DNA from 3 places in the Shewanella spartinae genome. Region 3 is predicted to be linked to each of the others. Evidence: predicted binding sites of a transcription regulator. Region 3 holds the regulator's gene; each other region holds the start of a gene.
What was found. The regulator sigma-54, encoded in region 3, starts transcription at its own class of promoters, with help from an activator protein. The targets are predictions, from matches to a motif close to GTTGGCACGNNNNTNGNNT.

Region 1: the regulator sigma-54 is predicted to act here: its motif matches at 8,803-8,821, upstream of flhA (flagellar biosynthesis protein FlhA).
Region 2: the regulator sigma-54 is predicted to act here: its motif matches at 7,564-7,582, upstream of glnA (glutamate--ammonia ligase).

What each region holds. Positions count from the first base shown of each region.
Region 1 covers NZ_CP080418.1:1,572,691-1,583,546, reverse strand. The annotation lists gene K0I31_RS07035 (protein-glutamate methylesterase/protein-glutamine glutaminase) at 1-90, opposite strand, end outside; gene K0I31_RS07030 (chemotaxis protein CheA) at 184-2,439, opposite strand; gene K0I31_RS07025 (protein phosphatase CheZ) at 2,455-3,192, opposite strand; gene cheY (chemotaxis response regulator CheY) at 3,206-3,589, opposite strand; gene K0I31_RS07015 (RNA polymerase sigma factor FliA) at 3,632-4,351, opposite strand; gene K0I31_RS07010 (MinD/ParA family protein) at 4,344-5,225, opposite strand; gene flhF (flagellar biosynthesis GTPase FlhF) at 5,230-6,654, opposite strand; gene flhA (flagellar biosynthesis protein FlhA) at 6,666-8,765, opposite strand; gene flhB (flagellar biosynthesis protein FlhB) at 8,918-10,051, opposite strand; gene fliR (flagellar biosynthetic protein FliR) at 10,051-10,848, opposite strand.
Region 2 covers NZ_CP080418.1:4,246,689-4,257,544, forward strand. The annotation lists gene K0I31_RS18385 (DUF4238 domain-containing protein) at 343-1,326, opposite strand; gene K0I31_RS18390 (AraC family transcriptional regulator) at 2,031-2,807, opposite strand; gene K0I31_RS18395 (multidrug effflux MFS transporter) at 2,907-4,046, shown strand; gene map (type I methionyl aminopeptidase) at 4,278-5,066, opposite strand; gene K0I31_RS18405 (ParD-like family protein) at 5,056-5,283, opposite strand; gene typA (translational GTPase TypA) at 5,472-7,295, opposite strand; gene glnA (glutamate--ammonia ligase) at 7,664-9,073, shown strand; gene K0I31_RS18420 (N-acetyl-ornithine deacetylase) at 9,254-10,078, shown strand; gene K0I31_RS18425 (aminotransferase class V-fold PLP-dependent enzyme) at 10,235-10,856, opposite strand, start outside.
Region 3 covers NZ_CP080418.1:3,959,733-3,970,588, reverse strand. The annotation lists gene mnmC2 (tRNA (5-methylaminomethyl-2-thiouridine)(34)-methyltransferase MnmC2) at 35-745, shown strand; gene K0I31_RS17165 (FG-GAP repeat domain-containing protein) at 908-2,467, shown strand; gene K0I31_RS17160 (hypothetical protein) at 2,732-2,944, shown strand; gene K0I31_RS17155 (hypothetical protein) at 3,026-3,274, opposite strand; gene K0I31_RS17150 (sensor histidine kinase) at 3,394-4,656, opposite strand; gene K0I31_RS17145 (response regulator transcription factor) at 4,668-5,351, opposite strand; gene mgtE (magnesium transporter) at 5,456-6,823, opposite strand; gene K0I31_RS17135 (HPr family phosphocarrier protein) at 6,924-7,199, opposite strand; gene rapZ (RNase adapter RapZ) at 7,192-8,040, opposite strand; gene ptsN (PTS IIA-like nitrogen regulatory protein PtsN) at 8,037-8,480, opposite strand; gene hpf (ribosome hibernation promoting factor) at 8,483-8,770, opposite strand; gene K0I31_RS17115 (RNA polymerase factor sigma-54) at 8,801-10,288, opposite strand; gene lptB (LPS export ABC transporter ATP-binding protein) at 10,423-10,856, opposite strand, start outside.

The DNA of each region.
Region 1 (10,856 bases), 2.2 Mb from region 3:
GACCTCTAACTCCGCATCCTTGGTGACAATCTCACTGACTCGGCGACGAAAAAAGCTTGAATCATCGACAACTAATACTTTTATGGCCATTCAAATTCCTATCTACAACAGGATCCTTGCCTAAACAAAGCGTGACGCCTCTGGGCATCACGCTGATCCTCTAGCTCACTGTGCCGCTAGCTGTTATTTCTTGTTCTTGGCGTAATGTTTCAATAAGCCGGGTACATCTAATATCAATGCGATGCCACCGTCAGAGGTAATAGTCGCGCCAGCCATGCCTGGGGTGCCGTGTAACAAGGTGCCCAGAGGCTTGATCACTACCTCTTCCTGACCGATCAAGGAGTCAACCACGAAGCCTATCTGCATAGTACCCAGCTGGACTATCACCACGTGGCCGTGCTGCTTGTCGCCATGCTTAAAGCTCACCGCCTTACGACTCAGCCAATGCTCGAGATAGAAGAGCGGCACCGCCTTTTCCCTCACTATGACGGTCAGCTGACCATCGACAACATTGGTCTTGGTCAGATCCAGATGGAAGATCTCGCTAACGCTCGACAGCGGCAGAGCAAATACCTGCTGAGCCACTTCCACCATCAGGGTCGGCATAATAGCCAGGGTGAGCGGCACCTTGATCTCCAGGCAAGTCCCCTTACCTTTCAATGAATCGATATGCACGGTACCGTTTAACTGAGTGATACGCGTCTTCACTACATCCATGCCGACGCCACGGCCGGAAATATCGGAGATCTCCACCTTGGTCGAGAAGCCCGGGGCGAAGATGAGGTTATAAGCCTCTTCGTCAGACATGCGCGCCGCTGCGTCTTCATCGAGCACGCCACGCTTGATGGCGATCTGCTTCAGCTTCTCTGGGTCCATCCCGGCGCCATCATCTTCAATCTTGAGCAGGATATGGTCACCTTCCTGACTGGCAGAAAGGGTAATAGTCCCGGTACGCGACTTGCCGTTAGCTTCACGCTCGTCAGGCATCTCGATACCATGGTCAACCGAGTTACGCACCAAGTGAACCAAAGGATCCGCAAGGGCTTCCACCAGATTCTTATCCAGATCCGTATCTTCACCTATCATGCGAAGATCGATCTCTTTATTCAGGCTGCGCGCTAAGTCACGCACCACGCGAGGGAAGCGACCGAAGACCTTCTTGATCGGTTGCATGCGCGTCTTCATCACAGCGCCCTGGAGATCGGCAGTTACCAGATCCAGGTTCGCCAGCGCCTTAGACATATCCTCATCATCGCGGGAGATCCCTAAGCTAAGCAAGCGGTTACGCACCAATACCAGCTCACCGACCATGTTCATGATCTGATCCAGGCGCGCGGTATCGACGCGCACTGTGGTTTCCGCCTGAGGCATATTAGTTGCCGGCGCCTTGGCCGCGGCTTTCTCTTTCACCACTGGCTTAGGAGCTGGCGCCTCAACGGGCTGTGCCTTAACGCTCTGAGCCTTAACATTACTTGGCGCAGGGGCGGCGACTTTATCCGGCGCAGGCGCTGCTGGCGCCTTAGCGGCAGGAGCTACTGGTTTGCTTGTCTCACTGCCAGGGCCGGCACCGGCGCCATGCAGCTCATCGAGCAGCTTCTCAAATTCATCGTCGGTGATCTCATCGGCATCCACCGGCGGCGAGGTTGGCTCAGGCACCTTGGCAATTGGGGCCGAAGGGGCCTGGAATTTACCCGAGCCATGAAGTTCATCGAGCAGCGACTCGAACTCATCGTCTGTTATGTCGTCGCTATCGCTCGCCTGAATCGGCGCCGCACCGGCAGGCGCCGTACTTGATGGCCCCTTACCACTGCCGTGAAGGGCATCGAGCAGGGCTTCGAATTCAGATTCATCGATCTCATCGATGTCGCCTTCACCGGCGATGGAGGTCACGGGCGCATCGTTTACCGGCTCGTCGAACAGTTCGACACCGTCATCGAGCGGCATATCAAACAGCTCGATACCATCATCTGCTGGTATTTCGACAGCCGGTTCAACCGGCGTTTCGGCAACGGCTTCAACTGATGCCCCGCCCTGCTCCGATGGCAGTAAACCACCAGAGCTCAATAATTTAAGGTTAGCTAACAGGCTTTCATCGGCAGGGCTTTGCTCGACACCCGCTTGGGTCTCGGCAAACATAGAGTTGATGGTGTCGACGGCTTGGAGAATGATATCCATCAGCTCGGCAGAAACGCTGCGCTTACCCGTGCGTAACAGGTCAAAGGTGTTTTCCGCTTCGTGACAAACATCCACCATGGGCGTCAGACTCAAGAAGCCGGCGCCGCCTTTAACGGTATGGAATCCACGGAAGATGGCATTGAGTAGTTCGGTGTCGTCGGGGTTATTTTCTAACGCCACCAGCTGTTCAGAGAGAAGCTCAAGGATCTCGCCCGCTTCAATCAAAAAGTCCTGCAGTATCTCTTCATCAACATCAAAGGACATTCATATGACTCCTACTTAGAAACCTAGACTCGACAGCAAGTCATCGACTTCATCTTGCCCTGTCACGACATCATCACGCTGATCAGCGTTCATAATAGGACCTTCAGCTTCGACGCACTTCTCAGATGCACGGGGTTTATCCGTTGCGGGCTGCTCGCCAAATACGGTCAACATAGAGACCAGGTTATTCTCAACCTCTCGCACCAGCTCGATCACCCGGCGGATCATCTGTCCGGTCAGATCTTGGAAGTCCTGGGCCAGCAATATGTTGTTGAGTAACTCTTTTAAACGATTGGAATCGGATTCGCTGCGTTCGATAAACTGCTGAACATCATGGCAAAGCGCCTTAAATTCGTGCAGCTGAATATCGCGACGCATCAGGCGATCCCAGGAAGGCTTAACGGCCTGTACGTTCATGGTAAGGGCATCTGCAAGGGGCAGAGACTCTTCGACGGCGTCCATGGTTTTATTGGCGGCCTGCTCCGTCATGTCGATGACATAATTGAGGCGCTCTTTGGCATCGGGAATTTCGCTATTGGCCAGCTCCACGAGGCGACCGTCCACCTGAAAGTCCACTATGGCACTGTGAAGCTGACGGGTTAGGCGACCCACCTCGTCAAACAGCTCTTTCTGAATCGGGCTGGCGATATCGCGAATTAGCTCATCGGCCATCTCTTGTTGACCCGCCTCTAGCAGATCAACGAGTTGCTTGGCCTGTGCTAGATTGATCAGCCCTGAAGTTTCTGCCTGCATAGCTCAACCTTGATTAACCGAGTCGTTCGAAAATTTTGTCTAACTTCTCTTTCAATGTCGCCGCAGTAAAAGGTTTCACCACATAGCCATTCACACCGGCCTGCGCCGCTGCAATGATCTGTTCCCTTTTCGCTTCCGCAGTCACCATCAACACAGGAATGTGCTTCAGGTTGTCATCAGCACGGATAGCCTTTAACAGGTCGATCCCCTGCATGCCAGGCATATTCCAATCGGTCACGACAAAGTCAAAATCGCCTTTTTGCAACATAGGCAAGGCTGTCGAACCGTCATCTGCTTCCTGAGTGTTATTAAAACCCAAGTCTCTCAACAAGTTCTTGATGATGCGTCTCATTGTTGAGAAGTCGTCAACAACGAGAATCTTCATATTCTTGTCCAAGGTTTCCTCCGCGGAGCTGTTTTTATATTGCTCATGTAATCGTTATATTTTGGTCCAATGCTTGAGTTTAGCTTTGAGTCTGAGCATCGCCTGGCTGTGTATCTGGCTTACTCGGGATTCGCTTACATCAAGTACGGCACCGATCTCTTTTAAATTTAATGCTTCGTCATAATATAACGACAAAACTAATCCATCTCTTTCTGGCAGTAATTTAATCGCCTCGACGAGGGCCTCGTGGAACTGTGTCTCTGCCAGTGACTCAAATGCGTCGTCCTGATGATCGTCTTCCTGTCTTACTACATCGACCGATACACCAAGATCTTCAATTCCAACTACTTTCCCGACGGAAACATCATTAAGAATATGATGGTACTCATCGAGCGTCATATCAAGTCGATCCGCAATTTCATTGTCTTTTGCGTCACGTCCAAGTTCTTGTTCTAGCTCGTCAATCACCTGGGCTATGCGTCGCTGATTACGGTGAACCGACCTGGGTACCCAGTCTCCTCGCCTAATCTCGTCGAGCATGGAGCCGCGAATACGTATACCGGCGAAGGTTTCAAACTTGGCGCCCTTGCTGCCATCGAACTTGGCCGAGGCTTCAAGCAGGCCCATCATACCTGCTTGTAACAGATCATCCAATTGCACCGAGGCGGGTAGACGAGCGAGTAAATGGTGAGCAATCCTTTTTACCAACGGTGCATACTGTTCGACAATAGAAGCTTTGTTATCTAAACAAGTATACGCAGCGGCTTTACTCACTCGTACGATCCTCTTGATATTCGGGACGTTGAACCAATCGCTCTACAAAGAACTCCAGGTGTCCGCCCGGTTGTTGTGGCACTGGCCAGCTAATAATCTTATTCGCTAGGCCGTGATAAGCAATTGACGCAGGCGACTTAGGAAATGCCTCGACGATCAACTTTTGTTTACGAACTGATTTGCGAAGGTTTTCATCGAAGGGGATAGTCGCAACCAGCTCCAGGGCCACGTCGAGAAAACGGTCGGTTACCTTGCTAAGTTTAGCAAACAACTCCATCCCTTCTCGCAAACTTCTGACCATGTTTGCCACAATCTTAAATCTGAATACACCGTGCTCACGGCTAAGAATCTTAATCAAAGCATAGGCATCGGTAATAGAGGTCGGCTCGTCGCACACCACCACCAACACATCTTGAGAGGCGCGAGAGAAGCTGAGCACCATGTCTGAGATACCTGCCGCGGTATCGACCACCAGGATATCAAACTGGGTCTTCATCTCGCTGAAGGCACGGATCAGGCCCGCATGCTGGGCCGGTGTCAGCTCGACCATGGCCTGGGTGCCAGAAGTAGCTGGAATAATGCCAATCCCCTTAGGACCGCGTACGATAATATCGTCAAGGTCAGCGTCACCCGATAATACGTGGGAGAGATTGCGCTCGGCTCTTAGGCCCAACATGACATCGACGTTGGCCAGGCCCAAGTCGGCATCGAGCACAAGCACACGCTTGCCCTTCTCGGCCAGGGAGACGGCGGTATTGATCGATACGCTGGTTTTACCTACGCCACCCTTACCACCGGTTACGGCAATTACTTTTACTTTTTCGTTATATGGTTGATTCATCATACGTAAACCGCTTGCTTGATCCCGACTCATTATATTACTCAAATGCGTAGGCCTGTTCATATGACCTTTCGTTATTCTGTATTGGTTGCACTTTCTTTTCGAGTACCGACAGGGCCTTGTTGGCTAAGGCTAAGGTGTCGGCTACTTGCATATCTTCTGGCACTCTTTGTCCATCGGTGACATAACTCAAAGGTAATCCGCTTTGAATCAACACACTCAACGCCGGTGCCAAGGCCACTGATTCATCTAATTTGGTCAAAATCGCGCCGGATAATGGAATCCGGGTAAACTGCGCGACGGCATCTTCAAGCACTCTTCTTTGACTTGTAGATGACAGTACCAGATAACTGCGAATAGGTAATCTGCTATTTGCAGTTAAATTATCAAGTTGCTGGAACAATCTCACATCTCTCTGTCCCATGCCCGCCGTATCTATCAATACTAGCTTGCGATTGCGGAACTGATAAAGAATTTGTTCCAACTCATTGAGATCATGAGCTTGCTTGACCGGGCACCCCATTATTTTGCCATAGGTTGCCAGCTGCTCATAGGCTCCAATGCGATAATGATCCGTTGTAATGAGTGCAACTTGATCTGAACCATGCTGCGCGGCGAATCGAGCGGCTAATTTTGCGACACTCGTCGTCTTACCCACACCGGTTGGCCCCACGAAGGCGACCACACCGCCTTGACGAACGATGTCGTCACCTTGGTTGTCGAGCATATTTGCCAGGCTGCGTGGCAAGGCCTTTACCAGATCTGCCGGTACATAGTGCTCGCTAAGGGCCGATAACTTGGCGGCGACCTCTGGGCTAAACTCGGCGTCCAGCAGGCGGCTCTCTAACATGGCGCCCACAGGATCCAGACGACTCTTCTGCTCGGTCAGCAGTGAGGTCACCTGATGTGTCAGTAGGTTGCGAAGTGATGCCAACTCCTCACGCATAGACTCGAGCTCGCTAGCTGGCACGCTCTTATCACGCTTAGCACGGTTAAAATTCTGGCTCTCATGTGTGTTGGCATGGGGATTAGCCTGCATGCCGCCATGCATATTAGGCGCGGCCATCTCATCGCTGGGCGCCTTCAATCCCTGGGCCCAGGCAGGCATCTCGAGTGCTTCATTCGATTGGCTTAATTGCTGACTGACGCGATTTTGTTGACGCTCGAGCAGGGCTTGTAGCGAATCGGCCACGGGTGATGGCTGTTTTTTTGACTCTGTCTTGATGGGCTGACGACCGATGGAAACCTTCTCCTCGGCCAGCTCGAGAAAGCTGGGTGACAGAGGCGCGGCATCATTTTTCGCCACACTCGGCTTAGGCTCATCGTAGTCTACCGCGGCGACGATCTCGATACCGCCGGTAACTTTTTTGTTCGACATGATCACCGCATCCGAACCTAATGTCTCTTTCACCTGGGCCAATGCAGAGCGCATATCTTTTGCTAAAAAACGTTTTATTTTCACTTAAATACCCTCTACTGGCCGACCGCTGATACGATGCGAATTTGTTTTTCATCGGGTACCTCTTGGTAAGAGATCACCCGCAGATTTGGAATCGTATGTTTAACAAAACGCGACAGCGTCGAACGTAACATACCCGATGTCAGTAGGATGGCTGGTTGGCCCACCATCTCCTGACGCTGGGATGCGTCGAGTAACGACTTTTGCATCCTCTCGGCAAGGCTAGGTTCGATATTCGGCCCCTCGCCTCCCGTTGCCTGCATAGACTGATGCAACATCTGTTCCAATTCAGGCGCCAAAGTAATGACAGGAATTTCCGGCTCTGGGCCGCTTATTTCTTGAACAATCATGCGTTTAAGTGCAATACGTACCGCGGCGGTAAGCACCTCGGTATCGTTACTCTTAGGCCCGTACTCGAGTAGGGTCTGAACTATGGTCTTAAGGTCGCGGATCGACACGCCTTCGTTAAGCAGGTTCTGCATCACCTTGACCACAGTGCCCAGCGGCAAGACATCGGGAATGAAGCCACTGACCAGCTTAGGCGAATGCTTGGCCAGCATATCCATCAGCTGCTGCACCTCTTCGTAGCCCAGCAACTTGGAGGCGTTATTGGTTAACAGCTGACTCAGGTGAGTCGCCACTACGGTGGCGGCATCCACCACGGTATAACCTAGCGTCTGAGCATGTTCTCTGAGCTCAGGGGCGATCCACACAGCTTCCAAGCCGAAGGCGGGATCTGTGGTCTCGACACCATCAAGTTTGCCGTAGACCTGACCTGGGTTGATGGCCAGTTCACAATCGTGACGAATATCCGCCTCACCAGAGGCCACGCCCATCAGGGAGATACGATAGGTGTTTGGCGCGAGATCTAGATTATCGCGAATATGCACGGCGGGCACCAAGAAGCCCAGCTCTTGGGAGAGCTTCTTACGCACGCCCTTGATACGTCCCAGCAGCTCACCACCCTGGCCCTTATCCACCAGCGGGATCAGACGATAGCCCACCTCCAGACCAATGGTGTCCACCTGCTGCACATCATCCCAGCTAAGCTCTTTAGGCTTGGCATCGCCGGGAGTCGCAGGTGAGGTCTTAGCGATCTCCAGGGCACGTTGTCTGTCGAGATCTTTCTTACGATGCAGAAAATAGGCACCGCCCGCGGTGATCAGGCCAAAGCTGAGAAAAGCGAAATGCGGCATGCCAGGCACTATGCCCATGGTCAGCAGGACGCCCGCGGCGATAGCAAGCGACTTAGGGTTATCGAACATCTGGCTCATCACCATCTGTCCCATGTCGCCAGATTCGTTTTGACGGGTCACCATCAAGGCCGCGGCGATAGAGAGCAAGAGGCCAGGGATCTGCGCCACCAGGCCGTCACCGATAGTCAACAGGGTGTAGATCTCGACCGCAGAGGAGAAGTCCAGCCCATGCTGGGCCATACCTATGACGAAACCGCCCAGGATGTTGATCACCAGAATCATGATACCGGCGATGGCATCGCCTTTTACAAACTTAGAAGCACCATCCATCGCACCATAGAAGTCGGCTTCCTTGGTCACTTCGGCGCGGCGAATACGGGCCTGATCCTGATTAAGGATCCCGGCGTTAAGGTCGGCATCGATTGCCATCTGCTTACCTGGCATGGCATCTAGGGTAAAGCGAGCACTCACCTCAGAGATACGTCCGGCGCCCTTGGTTACCACGGCGAAGTTGATGATGATCAGGATAAGAAACACCACCAGACCCACGGCATAGTTACCGCCAATCACCACAGAGCCGAAGGCCTCAATCACCTTACCGGCGGCGTCGCCACCGTTGTGCCCCTCGAGCAAGACGATACGGGTCGAGGCGACGTTAAGCGCCAAACGCAGCAGGGTAGCAACCAGCAGCACAGTGGGAAAGGCAGCAAAATCCAGGGGGCGGTCGGTATAGATGGCCACTAGCAAGACCACCAGGGCCAAGGCGATATTAAAGGAGAACAGGATATCCAGCAGGAAGGCCGGCATGGGCAAGACGATCATCGCCAGCGCCGCAAGCACCAATATGGGCGTACCTATCCCTTTAAAATTGGCGGGTTTTACCTGTTTTATCTGACCGAGCGTTGCTTTCAAATCCATCAATCTAGCGCCTGAACTTTGACATCTAGCTAGGATTCAGCAAAAAGTACGCCAACTTAAGGCCGGCTTAGTTCGCAGCGACTCGAGCGGATAACAAACGAACAAATATCAGACAGTACAGACGCAAAATAAGAGTTAACCAACTTAAAGCGTTAGTATTTTAGCTCATCAGGGATCGGCTGATTGATAGGGATAGGCGTCGGACGCTTACCACCTTTTTGCTGATACTGACGCAGTTGGAACACATAAGCCAATACCTGGGCCACGGCAGTAAACAGCCCCTCGGGGATCTCCTGATCTATCTTGGTGGTGTGATAGATGGCCCTGGCCAATGGCGGCGCCGAGACGATGGCGACATCATGCTCGCGGGCGATCTCACGGATCTTAAAGGCCACATCGTCTACCCCCTTGGCAAGCACATAGGGCGCGGCGGCCTTGGTCACATCATATTTTACCGCCACCGCATAGTGCTCTGGGTTGACCACAATCACGTCGGCATTGGGCACCTCGGCCATCATGCGCCGCTGCGCCATCTCACGCTGCATCTGACGCACCCGGCCCTTCACCTCAGGCTGACCCTCGGTGTCCTTGTACTCGTCCTTGATCTCCTGCTTGGTCATTCTCAGCTGTTTATTGTGGTTCCAGATCTGAAACGGCACATCGATCACCACGATGATCACGGTAGAGGAGCAGAGCACAATAAACATCCACACCAGCAGATCCAGGGCGTTATAGACATTGCCCGGCAGATGCCCCTGGGACAGGGTAAGAATATCGTTGAAATAGTAGCTCAGCAGCAGATAAGCCATCAGGGCCACCACGGAGAACTTGGCGATCCCCTTAGTCAGCTCCACCAGGGCCTGCACCCCGAACATACGCTTAAAACCGCTGATGGGATTCATCTTATTACCCTTGGGCATGAACGCCTTGGCGGAGAAGGTTATCCCACCGAGCACCACGTTACCCAAGAAGGCGATAAAGGCGAGAAACAGCACGAAGCTGGCCATAGGGATCGCCAACTCCTTGAAGACCATCATCCAGATATTGAACAGGCTATTGGTGTCGTAGATCTCCTGTCTGCTCATGGTAAACAGCTTGGTCATCACGCTCATCAACGACTGGCCCAGGCTCGGCCCTATGACGGCAAACCCTACCGCCGCCGACATCAACACAGCTGAGGTGCCCAGCTCCTTAGATCGGGCGACCTGCCCTTTCTCTCGCGCCTGTTCGCGTCGCCTGGGGGTCGCCTCTTCGGTCTTCTCCTGACTGGTATCGTTATCGGCCATCAGAAGCTCCCAGCAGTGCTACATTGCAGCTGCACCAGATCGCACAGCAACAACTGGGCCGAACGCCAGACCTCGTCGAAATGCGCCATAATAGGCGTCAAGGTCAACCAGAGAATAATCAAACCACTCACCATGGTCACGGGGAAACCGATGGCGAAGATGTTAAGCTGCGGCGAGGCGCGGGTCATCACCCCGAAAGAGAGGTTGATCAGCAAGAGCGCCACAATCGCCGAGATGGACATGGTCAGCGCCGCACCGAACATATAGGCGCCCCACTCCGCCAGACGCCGATAGCTAGCGATGCTTATTCCCTCCATGGACACGGGAATGGTATCGAAGCTGGCCACCAACATGCGGATCATCACCAGATGACCATCCACCGCCAAGAAGATCATGGTCGTCAGCAGCAAGAAGAAGTTACCGATAACCGGGGTCTGCTGGCCTGAGCCGGGGTCCACCATGGAGGCGAAGCCTAAGCTGGTCTGCATGCCGATGATCTGTCCGGTCAACACGAAGGTCTGCATGATAAGCAAGGTGACAAACCCCATGGCAACGCCAATCAAGATCTGCTGCACGGTCACGAACACGGCGCCTAATGAAAATAGCTCGACCTCGGTATTGACCGGCAACATGGGGGCGATGGCGAAGGTGATCGCCACCGAAAGCAGCAGGCGCACACGGGTCGGTGTGGTATTGGCGCCAAATACCGCCATCACCATCAACATGCTCGACACTCGAAACAGCGGCCACATATAGGCCGACAGCGTCTGCATGATAGTCGATAGCAAGATCTCCATCTCAGCGA
Region 2 (10,856 bases), 290 kb from region 3:
GGGGATACCCTTTTGGCTGGGGGCCCATGATAATTTTGCCCTCAGGGACATCGCTATCTAGGCGAGAATTGAAGGTCGCACCTTCATTGCAACCTATAGCCTGCGGTGGGGTTAAGGTATTTGGTGTTAATTGGGTCAGTTTGAAGGTCTAACCTTCGATGCAACCTATAGCCTGCGGCTCGCTTTTGTGCAGATACAGCTGCTACACGCCGCAAGCACTTCCCTGTGGGCTCGACGATGGCATCCCTGCCATCGACGTCCGCACCTGCATCTACACCGGGTCATCCCCTCTCTTCGATTTAGCCGCCTTTGGTAATCTTTAAACAATCAAAAGCATTGTTGCTAGGAAGCTCTACTATCACTAGTAATTCTTTGCTTAAATGCAATATTTGGATTTTTTTTCAGTATTTTCTCTAACAACTCAAAATTTCCTGAATTTGAATATACAAACCTTGAGCAACGCAGCACTTGCAGAGAATTGTGGTAATCCATGTTTGCACTAGTAAGTATGTGGGGATTCTTATGATCGATATCATCCAACATTTTTATCGTATCTGATAGATCACTTGGCGATATTAATCCCATATGCACTTCTCGCTGGTGCATTGCCACCGAATGTCTAACATCATCAATTAACTCGGAGCACAGATAGCTTAAACAGTATTTGGGCGAAATTGGAAAGTGTACTTCTATGCCTTTTAGCCTCAACCCTAGAAAGCTGTGATGCTTTCTAGGTAGATTGTTATATTTAATAATTGGATTATCAGATAGGTAAAATGACTCACCCTCTGGAGCCTCTTCCAATACTAATGATTTTTCTAGTAAGTATGGTAATAGTTCTTGAGGAGTTTCTTTCAGCATTTCAATTGATTGAGTTTTCGAATTCTGCTTAGAAAGATTTGCTAGAAACTCTTCAGCCTGAGAACCAGGAGCAATCGAATACTCTTTCACCTTTTCAAAAATGATTCCCGTCATTTCAGATAAGCTTTCGCGTAAAGAGTTTACCCGTATCATTTGCACAACTGTAAATAACCCAATCAACAGAATCTCTTGAGCACTCAAATGCTTGATTGAACCATTGGAGAGTATTCCATCAATGATAGGTGCGACTTGGGTTTCTAATTTTCCAAGTTCAAACTCCATTTGATTTCCATCTTCTGGATGATGGTAGAAGTTATTCTCATGTCCAGCATCTTTAACATGTGAGGTAAAGCGCTTCCCCGCTCTAATATCGAATATATGGATATGCTTCTTCTCGCCGAGAGCAAAATTCCTCAAAAGAAATTGAGGCACATAATGTTGCTTTTTGGGTTCTTTATTCACCATAACCTACCTCGTTTGCTAGCGCTTATTAGTGACAATACCGGAAATATAAATCATTACTTCCGAATGCATTCCACGGTAGAAAATTATAAGCATTTAAGTTTTACAACAATAGCGAGTTTTTATTATCAAACACAGTTACTTAGGGCAAAAATAATGAGACTTGTCTATTACAGCGAGATGCAAGACTTCCCTCACTTTCTTATACGAACATAACCACCCCACCAAATAACAACAAATATGGCTTAATCGAAGAGACGTTTAGATAGGGGTGTAAGCACGCTTTTGGCTCTCGGCGCCATGGACGCCGCCGTGAAGCCCACATGGATGTGCTTGTGGCGCGCCAAAAGAGTGCTTGCACATCCCCCGCCGGGCAGGCGATAGGTTGACCACCAAGCCATGGTGTCAAATAACTCAGCTAAACAACTGCATGAGCCAGAAGCTCAATAGCTAACATCCCACACATCCCCGCCGGGCAGGCGATAGGTTGACCATGAAGCATAGAAACAAACAATCCCACTGAACACCAGTTCAGGTCGACACTAAGAAACGAAACGCCTATGGCTCCCCAGCTACACCTGCCGCAGGCAATAGATTGACCACTAAGCCTTGGTGTCAAATAACTCAGCTAAACATCCATATCTGCCAGAAGCTTAATAGCTAAAATTCCCCCGATAATAATAACGGCCAGTCAAATCCGCCATTTATCAGTATTTTGGCTGCAAATACTGCAGCGGCGTGCTGCCGGTGTGTTGCTTGAAGAAAGCGATGAAGGCGCTATCGCTAGAGAAGGCCAGACGGTAGGCGACGTCGTTCACCTGATGGCCGGTGGCGAGCAGGGCGATCGCCTGTTGCAGCCGCCACTGCTGACGCCAGCTCTGATAGGGCATTCCCGTCTGTCGGGTAAAGATGCGGCTGATGGTCTTACTACTGGCGCCTAGCTGCTGCCCTAGCTGCTTGAGGGTCGGAACATCCCATGGCGCACGCTGAAGCTCGGCGAGCCAGGTTTGCAGGCGTCTGTCGCTTGGCATAGGCAACACCAGATGACTCTCCTTGGCCTGGGAAAGCTCCTCGAAGAACAGCTGATAGGTGTTCACCATAGCCATCGCCGGTTTGTCCCAGGGCCAGAAGGCCATACGCTCCACCAGCGCCTGCAACAGGGGGGTCACTTCGAGGATCTGAATGCGATTGGCAATGCTCCCCGTCAACTGCGGCGCAAAGTAGAGGGAGCGGTAATCCACCACCCGATTCATCACCACGCTGTGACGGCAAGCCGGCGGGATCCAGGCGGCACGGGTGGGCGGCAACACACAGTGCAATCCGTCCAGTGTGATGGTCATGCAACCCTGAGGGGCATAGAGCAGCTGCGCCTTGGCATGACTATGCATGCCCGAATCGTGTTGTCCCAGGCGGGCGGCGATCCCCACCACCTCAGTCTCTAAGGCATCGGGATCAAATTTACAGGACTCGTCGATAAACGCCATCTGTCCTCATTTCAATATTTATTGTCTTAATCATATTATTGGGACTATAACAGAGGCCGTTAGACTGCACATCCTTTCGATGACGATGAGTCTAGCACCATGAAAACTACTCCCTCGATCCCCTTGATGGTGATCCTGATGATGTTTCCCCAGATAGTGGAAACCCTCTACAGCCCGGCGCTGCCCCACATTGCCGCGGGCTTTGACGTGCCATTGGCCCTGGCGGGCCAGACGCTATCCATCTATTTCCTGGCCTTCGCCTTCGGCGTGGTGTGCTGGGGAATTCTATGCGACCACCTGGGTAGGCGCCGTACCATGTTGTTGGGGCTGGGGCTCTATGGCATCGCGGCCTTTGCCGCCCTATGGGTGCCCAGTTTCCAATGGCTGCTGGCGATGCGCGCCCTCAGTGCCTTCGGTGCCGCCGTGGGTTCTGTGGTCACCCAGACCATGTTGAGGGACAGCTTCGACGGCACAGCACTGGCCAAGGTGTTCGCTTATATTGGCATGGGGATCGCCATCAGTCCCGTCGTCGGCATGCTCTCTGGCGGATTGCTAACAAGCCTAGGCGGTTACCCGGCGGTATTCTTCACCCTGTCTCTGATGGCAGTGCTACTCTACGCCGTCTGTCTGCTGCGCCTGCCCGAGACACGCCCGGCCACCAGGCAAACTCTTCCTCTTTGGGCACTCATGAGGCGCCTGGCGACAGATGGCAATATTTGGCACAACGCCTTGCTGGTCGCGGGTTTCAACGTGTTGCTGTTTAGCTATTACCTACAGGGTCCCTTTGTATTTCAACGTCTGGGGCTGAGCACACAGGCCTTTGGCTATAGTGGCATCGCACTGGCAATAGGGACCCTGGTCGGCAGCGCGATCAACAAAACTTTACTGCAGCAGGGGGTTTCGCAGCCTCGATTGTTAAGACTAGCCAGCCTGCTGGCCTTAGTCGGCTCTTTTGGGGTGTATCTTAGCGAGACCCATCTTGGCTTTCTGCTACCCATGGCATTGATCGTCGCCGCCTTTGGCATCGCCATTCCCAACATTCTCAGCCAAGCCTTAGTGGAGTATCGCGATCAGGCCGGGGCGGCCGGCGCCCTGTTCGGCCTACTCTATTACTTGCTTATCGCCCTGGGGCTGGCCATGGTTAGCCTGGCCGAGCAGCTGGGCGGGCCACTACTCATCACCAGCTTGCTGCTCAGCCTGGCGATAGGAAGAAAACAGTTTGTAGAAATGGTGCGCTGAGCACTTAGCTAAGCTTCGCTCACCCTGCCAAATGAGTGCTTGCACATCCCCCGCCGGACAGGCGATAGGTTAACCATGCAGCCATGGAAGCAAACGCCCCCACTAAATACCTATTCTGGTAGACACTAAAAACCGACTGCAGGTAGATGCTAAAGAACGACCCGTTTTTAATGACTCAACTACAACAAGATTAGGTCGCGGCGACTCTCGACACATCAGGCTGCCACCTTTTCAGTCCGAAAAAGGCAGCTTCTCTTCTGGCCTAAGAGTCAACACCTCGTAACCTGTGGCGGTGACCAGGACTGTGTGTTCACTCTGGGCGGACAACTTCTTGTCACGGGTAACGACAGTCCAACCATCCTTCTTGGTCTTAATCTTCGCCGTGCCCTGGTTCACCATAGGCTCTATGGTGAAGACCATCCCCTCCTTGAGCAGTAGGCCTTTGTTCGGGCTGCCGTAATGTAACACCTCGGGGGCCTCGTGCATCTCACGGCCTATGCCGTGGCCGCAGTATTCCCTGACGATACTGTAGCCATGGGACTCGGCATGGCGCTGTATGGCGTGGCCGACGTCGCCCAGTCTGGCGCCGGGTCTTACCTGCTCGATACCGGCCCACATCGCCTCATAGGTTACCTGGCAGAGCTTGCGCGCCTGCGGCGAAGCCTCAGGCATCACAAACATCTTGCTGGAATCGGCGATGAAGCCGCCCTTCTCCAGGGTGATATCCAGGTTGATAATGTCTCTGGGGCCGATTAGCTGATTGCCCTTAGGCATGCCGTGACAGACCACCTCATTGATCGAGGAGTTGAGCACATACTGATAGCCATATTGCCCCTTGCTCGCGGGCCTGGCCTCGAGCTCCTCCACGATATAGTTCTCTACCAGATCGTTGAGGGCCATGGTTGAGAGGCCGGGTTTCACCTCTGCATCCAGCATCTGAAAGACTTTGGCCAGCAGCTGCCCGGCGGTGCGCATCAGTGCGATCTCTTCTGCCGTCTTGAGCTGCACCCTATTCTGCATCAGGAATGGTCTCACCGCTGGTGACATGCTGGGCCGACACGTCTGCTGACTTGAGCAGCTCGGCCATGATCTGATTGAAAGACAGCTGAGGATGGAGCTCGGCCATCATCCCCATCTTGATCCAGAACTCGGCCTGGGAGTTGATGGAACGCGCCATGACGCCACTGGCCTTTCTCAGCTCCTCATGGAGCTCGTCGGAAATTTTTACTATACCCATTACATACACTTAGCTATAAAATATATACGCATTATATATGGTTCGTATAAATTAGTGCAAGTTACCATTGACGCTCGCGTTGGCATTGCTGAATATCTGGCCAGCTAACGCCAGATACAAAAAACCCCGGCCATCTGCATGGTCGGGGCTTTGGGCTAATCGACTGCACCTAAAAGGTGCGGGTCAAATTAAGCGTCTTTCGAGGCGCGGCTGGCACGCTTACGATCGTTTTCGGTCAGGTGACGCTTACGCACGCGGATGCTCTGCGGAGTCACTTCTACCAATTCGTCGTCATCGATGAACTCGAGCGCCTGCTCTAGGGTCATCTGGATGTGCGGTGTCAGTACCTGAGCTTCGTCGGTACCAGAGGCACGCATGTTGGTCAGCTGCTTACCTTTCAGACAGTTAACTGTCAGGTCGTTGGCACGAGAGTGGATACCCACTACCTGGCCTTCGTAAACTTCGGCGGCGTGACCGATCATCAGACGACCACGGTCTTGCAGACCAAACAGGGCGAAGGTCAGTGCCTTACCGGTAGCGTTAGAGATCAACACTCCGTTCTGACGTTGACCGATATCGCCACCCTTCACTGGACCATAATGGTCGAATGAGTGGTAGATAAGACCTGTACCAGAAGTGGCTGTCATGAACTCGGTTTGGAAACCGATCAGGCCACGGCTAGGAATGATGAAGTCGATACGCACACGGCCTTTACCGTCTGGCTGCATGTCACGCATGTCGGCCTTACGGGTACCTAACTTCTCGATCACCGCACCTTGGTGCTCTTCTTCAACGTCAACGGTCAGCGTCTCGTATGGCTCGCACTTCTCGCCGTCGATCTCTTTAACGATAACTTCAGGACGTGATACGGCCAGCTCGTAGCCTTCACGACGCATGTTTTCGATAAGGATAGACAGGTGAAGTTCACCACGGCCCGATACGCGGAAACGGTCTGGGCTGTCTGTCTCTTCGACGCGCAGTGCCACGTTGTGTACCAGTTCCTGTTGCAGACGCTCAAGGATGTTACGTGAAGTCACGTACTTACCTTCTTTACCAGCGAATGGCGAGGTGTTTACCTGGAAGGTCATGGTCAGTGTCGGCTCGTCAACAGACAGAGGTGGCAAGGCTTCGGCGTTGCCCACGGCACAGACAGTGTCAGAGATCTTCAGCTCGCCAAGACCTGTGATCGCTACGATGTCGCCGGCATTAGCTTCAGCCACTTCGTGACGGTCCAGACCCATGTAACCAAGTACCTGGCCGATCTTACCGTTACGCGTGGTGCCATCGGCGCCCACTACGGTAACCTGCTGGTTAACCTTAACGCTACCGCGCTTGATACGGCCAACGCCGATAACGCCCACGTATGAGTTGTAGTCCAGCTGAGAGATCTGCATCTGGAAGGCACCTTCGGCATCGGCGTCAGGTGAAGACACTTTCTCGACGATAGTCTCGAACAGTGGCGTCATGTCTGTGCCAGTCTCTTCAGGATCCAGAGTCGCGAAACCGTTCAGTGCTGAGGCATAAACGATTGGGAAGTCCAGCTGCTCGTCGGTAGCACCCAGGTTGTCAAACAGGTCGAATACTTGATCGATAACCCAATCAGGGCGCGCACCCGGACGGTCGATCTTGTTGATCACTACGATAGGCTTAAGGCCTTGAGCGAAGGCTTTCTTAGTCACGAATCGTGTCTGTGGCATTGGACCATCGACCGCATCAACTAGCAGTAGCACACAGTCAACCATAGAAAGTACACGTTCTACCTCGCCGCCGAAGTCGGCGTGGCCAGGGGTATCAACGATGTTGATACGGTAATCGTTCCACTTGATGGCAGTATTCTTCGCCAGAATCGTGATTCCACGTTCCTTTTCAAGATCGTTGGAATCCATCACCCGCTCAGCGGCCTCTCCTCGAGTCTCAAGGGTTCCAGACTGTGCCAGCAGCTTATCAACCAGGGTCGTTTTACCATGGTCAACGTGTGCAATAATGGCGATGTTACGTAAATTCTCTAACACGGATAAACCTCTTACCATCGAAAAAATAGGGTATTGATAACAGCCCTAATAATAGCTGTTGCAATAAAAAACGTGCCATTCTACTCTAGCGAGGGGCTCTCGCACAGGATTATTTTTTAGTCAGCTATGAATAGTCATGTTTATATTGGTGCGCACCATATTGGTGAACGCACCATCAAGAGGCATCGGTTGCACCTTTATGGTGCAATATCGAGATTCCCGTCACCTACCTTCTTTATTGTTCCCATAAAAATCAATACGTTAAACTTTTGGCACGAGTCTAGCTTTACTCATGCCAGAACCGCGTTGGTCGCAACGCTGAATGATATAAGAAGGGCATCCCCTCTACTCTACTCGGAGACTTTAGAATGTCAGTTGAATCAGTTTTACAACAACTAGAAGAACTTGAAGTTAAGTTTGTTGATTTGCGTTTTACCGATACTAAAGGTAAAGAGCAGCACGTATCTATTCCTGCTCACCAGGTTGATGCCGATTTCTTTGAAGACGGTAAAATGTTCGACGGTTCATCTATTGCTGGTTGGAAAGGCATTAACGAGTCAGACATGGTACTGATGCCAGACCCAACGACCTTCGTTCTTGACCCGTTCACCGAAGAAACCACTGCCCTGATCCGCTGTGACATTCTCGAGCCAGGCACTATGACTGGTTACGACCGCGACCCACGCTCTATCGCTAAGAAAGCCGAAGAGTACATGGTTTCTACCGGCATCGCCGATACCGTACTCATTGGTCCTGAGCCAGAGTTCTTCCTGTTTGACGACGTTAAGTTCGGCACCGACATGTCTGGCTGTTTCGTTAAGCTAGACGCTAAAGAAGCGGCTTGGAACTCAGGCACTCACTACGAAGACGGCAACACAGGTCACCGTCCATTCGTGAAAGGCGGTTACTTCCCAGTAGCACCGGTTGACTCTTCACAAGATCTTCGTAGCGCCATGTGTCTGGTTCTGGAAGAGATGGGTCAAGTAGTTGAAGCGCACCACCACGAAGTGGCGACTGCCGGTCAGAACGAGATCGCGACTCGCTTCAACAAGCTGACTGAAAAGGCTGACGAAATCCAGATCCTTAAGTACGTGGTTCACAACATGGCCCACGCTTACGGCAAGACGGCGACCTTCATGCCTAAGCCAATCGTTGGCGACAACGGTAGCGGCATGCACGTTCACCAATCACTGGCTAAAGACGGTGTTAACCTCTTCTCAGGTGACAAGTATGCGGGTCTGAGTGAGACTGCTCTGTACTACATCGGCGGTATCATCAAGCACGCTCGCGCGCTGAACGCCTTCACTAACCCAAGCACTAACTCGTACAAGCGTCTTGTGCCTCACTTCGAAGCACCAGTCATGCTGGCCTACTCGGCACGTAACCGCTCTGCGTCTATCCGTATCCCAGTAGTACCAAGCCCTAAGGCACGTCGTATCGAGACTCGCTTCCCAGATCCAACGGCTAACCCATACCTGGCGTTCGCTGCACTGCTGATGGCTGGTCTTGACGGTATCCAGAACAAGATCCACCCAGGCGAAGCCATGGACAAAGATCTATACGATCTGCCAGCGGAAGAAGCGGCTGAGATCCCACAGGTTGCGACCTCTCTTGAGAACGCACTTGAGAACCTGGATGCAGACCGTGAGTTCCTTACCAAAGGCGGCGTATTCTCTGATGACTTCATCGATTCTTACATCGCGCTGAAGACAGCAGAAGCTGAGAAAGTGGCTCGCACCACTCACCCAGCAGAATTTGAGCTGTACTACAGCCTATAATCCTCGCCTCTAAGCTAGGATCATAGCTCGAAGAAGCCGCCCCATGAGGCGGCTTTTTTATACCCTTTTACCGGTAGATTAACTTGGCTTAAGCGCCTGACGTCCTGCATAAAATTGATTTAACTTTATGGCCAAACTGCTATCATGATCACGCCGAATCACTTACTTTAGAATCCCAATATGTCTAGCCGCGATCCCTTCCAGTCTTTCACCTGGCACAGCGATATTTTTAGCTGTCAGAGCAATGATATCAGCAGCTTCTATGCCCGCTTAGAAGAGCAGGCTAGTCGCCTCGGGCTACAGGCGCGCAAGCTGGGCGATGCCGGTCCGCATCCGCTGGAACTCTATCAGTCACCGGCGCAGAAGGCAGATCAGCCATCTATTTTGATCAGCGCCGGCTTTCATGGAGAAGAGGCCGCCGGCCCCTGGGGGCTGCTCTACTTCCTCAACGAACTGGAACCCGAGCTCTTCGGCCAGATCAACCTTAGCCTGCTGCCACTGGTGAACCCCACTGGTTTCAAGCGCGGCCATAGATTCAACAAATTGGGACAAAACCCGAATCGCGGCTTCGTGTTAGAAAACGGCCGTGGCCGTAGCAATCAGGACACCTCTAGCGAGGGCGAGATCCTGCTGGCTCACTCCCAGCTGCTGGCCGCCGCCAGTAAAGATGGCATCCTCACCTGCCATGAAGATGTATTGCTCACAGACACCTACATCTACTCCTTCGAGGCCAACCAGCACCCAGGCCAATTCAGCCGCGAGCTGCGCGACGCCCTGGGGCACTATTTCCCCATCGCCCAGGACGGACTGATCGACGACTGCCCAGTGAATGATGGCATCATCTTCAACCATTTCGACCTCTCCTTCGAGGCCTTCCTGGTGCGACTAGGCGCCAGCGTCGGCGTCTGTAGCGAAACTCCGGGCCAGCAAAGCTTCGATCAGCGTATCCTGGCTAACGCCGCCATCATCAAGCGTTTCGTCGAGCTCACATTAGCGAAGCGATAAGGGCATAAGCAAAGCGTTAGAGGAATGAGCAAAGCGCTAAAGGCATAAGCTAAGCGATAAGCTCCCCCTTAGATAAAAAGCCAGGCTCTCGGCCTGGCTTTTTGCTATCTGTATGATGGCAAATCACTCACTACTGCTGGACTAACGAAAACAGGGCTATCGACAGAAAGGCGCCAGGGCCTCCAGCAGTCGCTGCAAATCCTGCTCGCCGTTGTAGATGTGAGGCGAGATCCGCATCCCCTGCTTGCGCACATCCAGGCTGATATCGGCCTGGGTCAACGCTTCGACCACAGCTTGCTGGTCTTCGCCAAAGTCTAAGATGGCAGTGCCGCTACAGCGGGCCGGATCCGAGGGGGAGACCAGGGCATCACCCGCCTGACGCCAGATGCGTTCCAGCTGCATCAGGTTGTGCTGGCGCACCTTGTCGCTACCCAGCTCGGCAAAATACCCTATGCTGTGGGCCGCGAGGGCGAAAGGCGCCACAGACGGCGTACCGCCCCAGAACTTGAGCGCCGAGTCATGGTAGCGAAAATCGTGAATGTCGAACTCGAACGGGTTCTCATGGCTGAACCAACCCACATCCTGGGGTGAGCAATGCGCCAGCTGAGCGGCACTCACCCATAGGTAGGCCGCCCCCGGCCCGCCGCAGAGCCACTTGACGCTGGAGCCCAACATGAAATCTGGCTTGAGGACATTAAGATCCAGGGGCAATACCCCGGCGGCCTGGGCCACATCCACCAGAGAGAGCGCCCCCAACTCGCGCACCTTAGGTATGAGA
Region 3 (10,856 bases):
TCTGGCTCCAGCAAATACCGTTGATGAGCCGAGAATGAACAAGATCCATGTACAGATGACCAAGGATGGTTCCCACACCCTGATGAGTAGCCTGTTTGACGACAGTTATCATGCCCATAATGGCGCCATCAGCGAGTCTGAACATGTCTATATTCAGTCGGGTTTTGCCGATCTGGACCCCTGCTTCGAGCAGGTGAATATTCTCGAGTTGGGGTTTGGCTCGGGCATGAACGCCATGCTGACGCTAAAGCAGGTGCTGGGTAGCGATGGTAAGCCGGATAGACTCATAAGGCCGATACGTTTCGTGACGGTAGAGGCCTACCCAGTGCCTAGCGATGTGATCGCTCAGCTGAACTACAAGGAGCATCTGCCGTCTGCGCTGCAGGAGCTGTTCGATCGCCTACACAGCGCGCCCTGGGGCGAGGATGTCACCCTGTTTCCCGGCTTCGTGCTACATAAGATCCACGCCACCTGGGATAGCCTGGAATTGCCGGATAATTCCATCAACCTGGTATTCTACGACGGCTTTGCGCCCAGCAAGCAGCCCGAGCTTTGGACCCAGGATAACTTCGATCGCCTCTTTCCTATGATGATGCCGGGCGGCATGCTGGTGAGCTACTGTGCCAACGGCCAGTTCAAGCGTAATCTGAAGACCGCGGGTTTTAAGGTGAAGCCTCATCCGGGTGCCCTGGGTCGCCGGGAGATGACCCGCGCCTGGAAGCCTCAGCCGGGAAATCAAGAGTAAGCCGGGACAGGAAGAGTAAGCCGGAATAGTTAGGTGAGATCCGATTAAACTTGCCGGCTACCTCGAGCACTTTTTGTTTGTAACAAGTCATTAACTGAACTTTCTTTTTCGCCGGGAATCGATAGATTAGAACCCAACTCGCTTCACATAGGGAAATGATCTGTGAAAATACCGGCAATTCGTGCCCTCGCCCCCTGGCTCACCGCTAGCCTGACTCTGCTCTGCTCCATGCAGGTCTTAGCCGATAAGGCGCCGTTGGCCTTCGTCTCTCAAACCATAGATACCGGTTTTAAACTCACCCATCCGCTGGAGAGCCTCAACTTGGTGGGCGATGCCAACAAGGAGCTGCTAGCGATCGGTGTCGATGACCGCCAGACCAAATGGCTCGCCGTCTATGGCTTAGATGGCGAAAGCAGCCAGTATCGGCTGCTGCATAAGATGCCGCTGCCTGGCGAGCTCTATCGATACGATGTGAGTGGTAAGCCAAAGCAGGCCAATTCACAGCAGGGCAAGCCACAGCAGGCCGATTCACTTCAGTCTGTCTACTTCATGTCGCGCGCTCATCTCTCTGTGTTGACGGTCAGCGACCAAGGGCTGGCGCTTCGCGAGCTGCTTGATGTGGCGCCGCTGGTGGTGAAGCCGCGCATTGAGTTTATTGCCCGCGGCGAGTTTGTGCGGGATCTCAACGGCGATGGCCGTGACGACTTTATCGTGGGCCAGTTTGAGCAGACACAGCTCTTCCTCAGTCAGGAGGATGGCTGGCAGGCCCAGACCCTGGCGATCCAGCCCAAGGTGCTGCTCTATCGCGATGGTGCACGCTACAGCGAGACCAAGCTCTATGTTGCCGATATGAATTTCGATGGTCGCGACGACATCATCAAGGTGGGCGAGGGGGAGCTTGAGATCTATGCCCAACATCAGGATGGCAAGTTCGAGAGCTACCCCAGATTCCAGCCCGTGAGTCAGGCGATCAGCGGCCTGGATTGGTGGGACAGACGCGATGCCTATGGCGAGGCGCTGGATCAGAGCGATCTCGTCTATCGTAAGGTCGAGGCGCTGCAGGATATCGATGGCGACGGCCTTGTGGACATGGTGGTGCGCTACACCAAGAGCTCTGGGGTGCTGGATAGGGTCAACGATTATGAGATCTATCTGGGGGTGAAGGGCGACAAGGGAGTGAGCTTTGGCAAGCAGCCCCAGAGCGTGATCCGCGGCGATGGCACCCTGACGGGCTTCGAGCTGGTGGATATCGACCTAGATGGTCGCAGCGAGGTGCTGGTCTCTGGGTTCGATATTGGCCTGTCGCAGATCATCGGCGCCCTGGTGTCGGGCAGTATCGATCAGGACGTGCACCTGTTTACCATGGACGATAAGCGGCGTTTCGCCGCCAAACCGAACATGAGCAAGTCGGTGGAGCTGAGTTTCAGCCTGACCTCGGGCCAGAGCGGTGCGCCCGTGGTAAAGCTGGCGGATATCGATGGCGACAAGCGTCAGGATCTGCTGCTCTCCGACGGCGACACAGAGCTGGATCTGTTTCTGGGGAGTGCCAAGGGCAAGCCCTTCGATCGTAAGGAAAGCCTCAAGCTCACCCTGCCTATCGATGGCGACATGCTCAGCAGCGAAGATCTTAATCTAGACGGTAAGGCGGATCTGCTTATCAAGTATGGCAGGCAGGATAAGGCCGAGCTGCAGAGCCAGTTTTTGGTGATCATGACCCAATAGCCCTTGGCTGCTTTGTCAGTTGTGTCAGTTTTGCCCGTTGTGTCGGTCGCGGCAAGGTGGCTCGGACCTGGTGATACACTTTGTCGCAATTAAGCTGGGCTCGATTGGCCGGTAATAACCCGCTCTGCTTCAGTGAGTTAGCTCTCACTAACACAAATACCTCTCGAGGGGGCTAATTGGCTTAAGTTTTGTTTAATTTTTCATCGCTACCCTGAGGTCGAAGGTGACTCCTGGTCACCCAGAGACTAAGTGTAAGGGTTGTGTATGATAGGTTTTGGCAGCGCCAGCAGTTCTGCAGGAGCAGATGTCGCAGTAAATATCATCACCTACCTGGGAGCCGGATGCTTGTTGGTGGTGGTCATAGGGTTTGCAATTGCCCTGTTTCAGGAGTGGCAGATGGTGCGCCGCTTCGATGCCGAGAAGCAGAGGCAAAAATTCTTCGATAGCCTCTCCAATATCACGCCGCGTTCTCGTTAGCGGCTTACTATCCTAGCGTCGTTTCGCCGCGCTATTGATTCGCCGGTGGCCGAGCTTAACAATTTTGTTGAGCTAGAAAGCCTAGTTGAGTGATAACCTGGCCTGTTCGGCGACCAGTGTCATGATTTCCCTATTCAGGCTGAGCTGCTGGCTCTGGCCTATCTCTTCCCGACCTAGCGCATTTAGACGCGCATCTATCGCGCCCCGCTGTGGATGACCGCCCAGAGGGTGCGGGTAAGGCGCTTCTTCATGGCTTGGTTCCCCGTCAAATTGAGGTTGCCAAAAGGCGTCAGTGTCATTGGTGTGCCATTGTGTCTTGAGTGAATACAAGGGAAAGCCTCCTAGTGCGTGACCGCGCTAGGATAAGCGAAACTTATGCCAATTAGATGACAGGCGGAAAACTGGGTCTTGAGTGAGTGATTACTCGGCTCAGCACCTATCTTGCACCATCAGGAGGCATGGGTTGATGCAGGAAAGTGCAATCTGGCGATGCACCCCTTGTCGCAATTGCTGAGGCTAAAACGCCATTGATAACGCTGACACAGGGCCTCGACTATCTCCAGCCCTAAGCCATGGCCCTGAGGGCGAGTGTCGCTGCTGCTCATGCCGCGGCCCTGATCTTTCACTGAGATCCCCTCGTCGTCGATGCTAATGGCGATACAGCCGCTGTCGCTGGCGTTGATGGCGTTATTGAGCAAGTTGATCAGTAACATGCGCAGCACCGCCTCGCTGGGGGCAATCTGCGGCGTGGCATCTAGGGTGAGGCTCAGTTGGATCTGTTTCTGGCTCGCCAGCGGCTCGACCTCGGCAAGGATCTGCTTTAGCTCTTTCTCTTGTAGCGGCCTGAGGTCGGGTGAACTCAGTCCCTTCTCCTGTTTCACCAGGCTTAGCAGCGCGTCTATGATGTGCTGCATATTGCTGGCGGCCTTGGCGATACGGGCCCGTTGTCGCTGCATAAACTCAGGTTTGCCCTCCTGCTCCAGCAGACGGCTGGCGCCTTGAATAATGGTCAATGGAGTTCTCAGCTCATGGCTGGCGTAGCGGGAGAAGGCCTGTTCCCGGCGGATCAGCTGGGCGATCTGCTGCTGATAATGGTTGAGGCTGGCGGTGAGGGCATGAAACTCCTGGGTGGCATCTTTGGAGACTCTAAAGCTCTGGTCGCCCTCCGAATCCTCGAGCTGCTCGCTGATGGCGCGAATGGGCGCGATCAGCCTGCGGGTGAGCAGTGTGATGGCAAAGCCGAACAGGGCAAACAGCATCAGGGTGACGGCCAGGATCACCAGGCTGATGTTATTCCACTCGTTGCGGCTCAGCTCTACCTGCTCGGCATTCATCACCAGAATCAGGGGATGTGTCGCCTCGCCCTCGCCATATTGGCCGCGAAAGATGAAGATATCTTCCTTGAAGGTGTCGTGCAGCTCATCGAGAAAACCGACGGGCAGATCGATAATGCCCTGATATTCATCGGGTAAGCTGGCGGCATCGTTATAGGCCACGATAGTGGTGCTCAACACCAGCGGCGACTCGGCGCCCTGTTCGAATGCCGCCATAGCGCTAGGCGCTATCTGCTCCAGACTGCGGCGGTTGAGCTCATCTTCGACCCAGTAGAGGATAAATATACTGAGCAGGTAGAGGATGGCGGCCACCAAGAGGGCGATCCCCCCGAAGTAGAAACTTAGCTTGCGAGTCAGACTCTTGGCGGTTTTTTGCACCTGTTGGGCCTCTATTGGTTCACGTCTAACCGGAAGCCTATCTTAGGCACGGTGAGTATGATGGGGGTGTCGAAGGGTTTATCCACCTGATTTCTCAGTTGGTACATGTGACTGCGCAAGATGTCGCTGTTGGGCGGTTCTTCCCCCCACAGGTGCTGCACTATCTCCTCACGTTTTACCACGTTAGGCGCGCGGGAGATCAGCAGGTGGAGGATCTGATAGCAGCTTGGGGTCAGCTGTAGCTTCTTGCCATCACGATAGGCGGTGTGCTCGGCGATGTTGAGGGTGAGCGGCCCGCACTGCTGACAGCCCTGGGCGACGCGCCCGAGCTGACGCTTAATCAACGCCAGCAGGCGTACATGTAGCTCATCGAGATCGAAGGGTTTGGTCAGATAGTCGTCGGCGCCACTATGAAAGCCTTGCAGCAGATCTTGTTTGTCGTCCAGCGCCGTCAGCATCAATATGGGCACGCTGGAGCCCTGCTGACGTAGGGCCTTGGCCACGGCGTAGCCGTCCATCTTGGGCAGCATGAGATCCAGCACTATGGCGTCGAAGTGCCCTTCGGTGGCGAGGCGCAGGCCGAGCTCGCCATTGCTGGCATAATCCACCTGAGCTCCTTGGGATTCGAGATAGTCCCCCAGGACACCGGCGACATCGGCATTATCTTCTATGATGAGTATTTGAGTATTTTGCATGACAGTTCTCTGGCCGGATGACTCTACCTATCCTAGCGTGAAAAAGATGTCGATAACATTGAAATTCAAGCGCATCCGATTGAGCTTTGAGATGCGCCTAGGTGTCAATGCAGCAGGAACAGGGTCGCCAGGCCGAGGAAGGCGAACAGGCCGATCACATCAGTGACCGTGGTCAGCACCATGCCACCGGCCAGCGCGGGATCGACATTGAATTTCTTCAGCAGCAGTGGGATACAGGCGCCGGCCAGACCGGCCACCGTCATGTTGATCAGCATGGCGCCGCCGATCAGTCCGCCCAGGGCAATGTCGCCCTTCCACAGCCAGACGGCGGCAAATACCAGCATGGACCAGAGCAGGCCGTTGAGAAAGCCGATGGCCAGTTCCTTACCGATCAGCCAGCGGGAGTTACTCTGGCCTATCTGCCCCAGGGCGATACCGCGGATCACCAGCGCCAGGGTCTGGTTGCCGGCGACGCCACCCATGCTGGGGACTATGGTCATCAAGATGGCGATGGTGGCAAACTGCTCCAGGGTGTTCTCGAACATGTTGCTGACCGAGGCGGCCAGCAGGGCGGCAAACAGGTTGATGGTCAGCCAGAGGGAGCGCCTCAGGGTACTCTTGACCACTGGGCCGAAGGTATCTGTGTCGTCGTCCATCCCCGCCATCCCCATCATGGAGTGTTCGGCGTCCTCACGGATCACGTCGACGATATCATCGATGGTGATACGCCCCAGCAGACGGTTGGTCTCCTCTTCGACCACGGGGGCCGAGACCCAGTCGTGACGCTCGAATAGCTGGGCGACTTCGCCGTCGTCCATACCCACGGGGATCCCTTCGAGATCGTCGTTCATGATCTCCCGCACCGAGGCGTTGGGGTCGCAGGTCAGCAGATCGGTAATGCGCACACCGCCCAGCAGGCTGTCGCGTTTATCCACCACATAGAGGGTGTCGGTGGCATCGGGCAGCTCGCCGCGGATCCTCAGGTAACGCAAGATCACATCTATGGTGACATCGGGGCGCACGGTTACCGTGTCCGTGTTCATGATACTGCCGGCGGTGTCTTCCGGGTAGGAAAGGGCTTGCTCTACCCTGGCCCTGTCTTGCGCCGTCATCGACTGCAACACCTGATTGAAGACGCTGTCGGGTAGGCTACGCAGTATGTAGGCCAGATCGTCCGTGTCCATGCCTTCGGCCGCTTTGGCGACGCGCTCTGGGCTCATCTGAGTGATCAGGGTATCTTTGAGCTCTTCGCCCAGCTCGTCGAGGATCTCCCCCGTGTGCTGCTGATCGATTAGCTGCCAGAGCACCTGACGGGTGCGCGGTGGTGAAGATTCCAGGATAAAGGCGATATCAGAGGCGGCCATGTCGTGCAGCATGCTGCGCACATGGACAAACATGCCGCTGCCTAAGGCTTGAGTGAGCTGATTAAGGCGTTGATCTGTGGTTTCACTATCTAACAATTCGATCGGCATAGCTCCTCCTTTGGCAGTTGATTGAACGGCTTGGGTGGTAGGCTTGTAAGTCTATGATAAGTATAGGACGAAATTAAGCGGGCACCGCAAAGCGAGCCGATTATACGGCCTCATCGAATTTGGCGTCAATAAGGGCGCTGATAGCATCCAGGGCCGCCTGGGCATCTTTGCCTTCGCTGGTGATGGTGATGGTTTTACCCATGCCGGTTTCGAGCATCAGGAGGCCGAGTACACTGGCGGCAGAGGCCTGTTTATCGCCCTGGATCAGGGTGACCTCGGCGTCGAACTTGGCGGCGAGCACCGCCAGCTTGGTCGCCGCTCTGGCGTGCAGGCCCAACTTGTTGCAGATGGTCAGCTCGCGAGCCAACTTAGTCATGCTTTAGCTCTCGGTGGCGCGCCTGAACCTTATGCTTGCCCTTGTTGAACAGCTTGGCGAGCTGGTCGGTCACATAAACAGATCTGTGTTGGCCGCCGGTGCAGCCGATGGCGATGGTGAGGTAGCTGCGGTTATTGCGCTCCAGGTGTGGCAACCAGGTTTCCAGCAGGTTTTCGATCTGCCAGATGAACTTGTTGACCAGTGGCTGCTGACTCAGAAACTGCTGCACTGGCTCATCCAGGCCGGTCAGAGGCCTTAGCTCAGGTTCCCAATGGGGATTGGGCAGGAAGCGCACGTCGAACATGAAGTCGGCTTCGGTCGGCATGCCATATTTAAAGCCGAAGGACTCGAAGTTGATCACTAGCTCCTTGTCGACCGTGCCCAGCAGGATCTCGCGCACCTTGTCGCTCAACTCATAGATGTTGAGGTTAGAGGTGTCGATATAGTGATCCACGAGTTTGGCTATGGGGTCGAGCAACTTGCCCTCGAGCTGAATTGCCTCCTTGAGGGAGACCTTAGAGCGTGACAGCGGGTGTAGTCTGCGGGTCTCGCTATAGCGCTTGAGCAGCACATTGTCGCTTGAGTTCAGGAAGAAACTTAAGATTTCGGTATCTTTGGGGAGCTTGGCCAGCTGTTTTTCCAGCTGGATCTCTTCGCTGGGCATGTTGCGTACATCGACGCTGATGGCCACGAGATCGCTGCGTCCCTTGAGCTGCTCCAGCAGGGATTCCATCATCTGCAAGGGCAGATTGTCGACACAGTAGTAGCCTAGATCTTCTAGGACCCTGAGTGCGACGGATTTTCCCGATCCTGAGCGTCCGGATACCAAAACCAATTTCATTGGGTGATCACCTGATAGAGTTCGGATTCATCTTGGGTCTTTCTTAGCTGCTTCATGATCGCCTTATCATTGAGCTTCTCGGCCATAGCGGCCAGGGTGCTAAGATGTTGCTCGCATTGATCTGCGGGCACCAATAACGCAAAAAGGATATCGACGGGCTGATTGTCAATGGCATCGAATGCGATTGGTTCAGCACATTTCACCAGTACGGCCACGGGTTGATCTATGTTAGTCAGCCGTCCGTGAGGAATCGCGATACCATTGCCTATACCTGTGCTGCCCATTTTCTCTCGAGCCAGAAGGCTTTCAAATATTTCTTGAGAGGAGAGGGTGGGGTACTGGACAGCGGCTAAGTCGCTGATAAGCTCCAGTACCTTTTTCTTACTGCCCGGAGTGGCGCAGGTGGTGCACTCCGGCCGCAGGATGGTACTCAGTTCCATCGTTAATGTTTAGTAAGCTTCTCTTTGTGTTTAATGACCTGACGATCGAGTTTGTCAATCAGGGAGTCTATCGCGGCATACATGTCCGCATGTTCGGATGTTGCGAACACTTCTCCGCCACGGAGATGTAACTTTGCCTCAACCTTCTGTTGCAACTTTTCGACATTTAATACAACGTGCACATTATTGATCTGATCGAAATGACGTTCAAGCTTTGTGAATTTCTCTTCGATGTAGCTTCGTAGAGATTGGGTGATCTCGATATGGTGCCCAGTCAGGTTTATTTGCATAAAGATAGTCCTCCAGTTTCCAGGTTTGTTTTATAAGCTCTTGCGCTGATTCGAGGGCGGTATAAGCATTGCCTCGCGATACTTGGCAATGGTGCGTCTAGCCACCTTAATCCCCTGTTCGGCCAAGAGTTGAGCCATCTTGCTGTCGCTCAATGGCTTTTTCTGGTTTTCCGCAGCAACCAGCTTCTTGATGAAGGCACGTATTGCTGTAGAAGAGCACTCTCCGCCATCGTCGGTACCGACGTGACTGGAGAAGAAGTATTTAAGCTCGAAGATCCCTCTCGGGGTATGCATATATTTTTGCGTGGTCACACGCGAGATGGTGGATTCATGCATCTCCACCGCCTCGGCGATGTCGTTCAGTACCATGGGCTTCATTGCCTCTTCGCCAAATTCGAAGAAGCCTTGCTGGAAGTCGACGATACAGTTGGTCACCTTGAGCAGGGTCTCGTTGCGACTCTCCAGGCTCTTGAGGAACCATTTGGCTTCCTGCAGGTGGCCGCGAATAAACTGGCCATCCGCCTGACTCTTAGTGCTGCGGGCCATGGCGGCATACTGCTGATTGACGTTGATCTTGGGCATGCTGTCTGGGTTAAGCTCGACCACCCAGCGTCCCTTCTTCTTGGTGACGGTCACATCCGGGATCACGTACTCGTCGCGGCTGGCGGTGATGGCGAGGCCGGGACGGGGATTCAGGGTCTGTATCAGGGCGATGGCATCCCTCAGCTCATCTTCCTTGAGCTTGGTCTTGCGCATCAGCAGACGGAAGTCGCGTCCGGCGATGAGATCCAGGTGCTCCTTGATCAGCATACGGGCGTTAGCGATGTGTGGGGTATCGTCGCTGTATTGGGCCAGCTGAATGGTCAGACATTCGCTGAGATCACGGGCGGCCACACCAATAGGGTCGAAGTGTTGTACCCGTTTGAGCACCGCCTCTACCTCGTCGAGTTCGATCTCAGGGTCGCCCATGGCCTCGAGAATATCTTCACAGGTCTGGGTGAGGTAACCGCGTTCGTCGATGGCGTCGATGATGGCGGTGGCGATGGCCAGATCGTTATCGGAAAAAGGGGTCAGGTTCTTCTGCCATTCCAGGTGTTCGTAAAGACCTTCGCTGGTCTCGCCCTGAAAAGGCATGTCGTCGTCGCGCATGGCGCCCGAGCTTGAGTTTGGCGAGGCAGTGTAGACCTCATCCCAGGTGGTATCCACCGGCAGCTCGTCTGGCATTGAGTCTTGAGTCAGGGCGTCTGAGGTCTCGACCCCTGAGTTATCCTGGCTCGAATCCAGCTCTATCTTGTCGTCGTACTTGTTGTCGAAGCTGTCGCCGACGCTATCGTCTTGCAGCTCGATGCTGGCGCTCTCCTGCTCTTCATCCAACTCCAGTAGCGGGTTGGATTCTAATGCTTGCTGGATCTCCTGCTGCAACTCTAATGACGACAACTGCAACAGACGTATGGCCTGTTGTAGCTGGGGCGTCATGGTGAGATGCTGACCCATTTTGAGCTGAAGTGACGCTTTCATCGTACTGCTATTCCCTTGTTTCTAATTATAAAATGAGAAAGCTCTGGCTATATGTGCCGGACAAATATATCGGATAGTGCCTAAGGCCACAATTAACGCGTGGTTTTTCCTCTGTGGCCCCATTATAAGATTAACTATAGCTTGAATTGTTCACCTAAGTACACTGCTCGTACTTGCTGGTTGTCTAAGATTTCGGCGGGTGTGCCCTCGGCGATTAGATTACCATGGCTGACGATATAGGCTTTCTCACAGACGTCTAATGTTTCGCGCACGTTATGGTCGGTGATCAACACCCCCAGGCCGCGATTCTTGAGCTGCTCGATGATCTTCTTGATGTCGATAACCGAGATGGGATCGACCCCGGCGAACGGCTCGTCGAGAAGAATAAACTTAGGGTTGGCGGCAAGCGCCCTGGCGATCTCCACCCGGCGACGTTCACCGCCCGAGAGCGCCATGCCGTGGCTGTCACGGATATGGGTGATGTGAAACTCTTCCAGCAGGTGTTCCAGCTCCTCTTCGCGGCCATCGTTATTAAGATCGCTGCGGGTCTGGAGCACGGCCATGATGT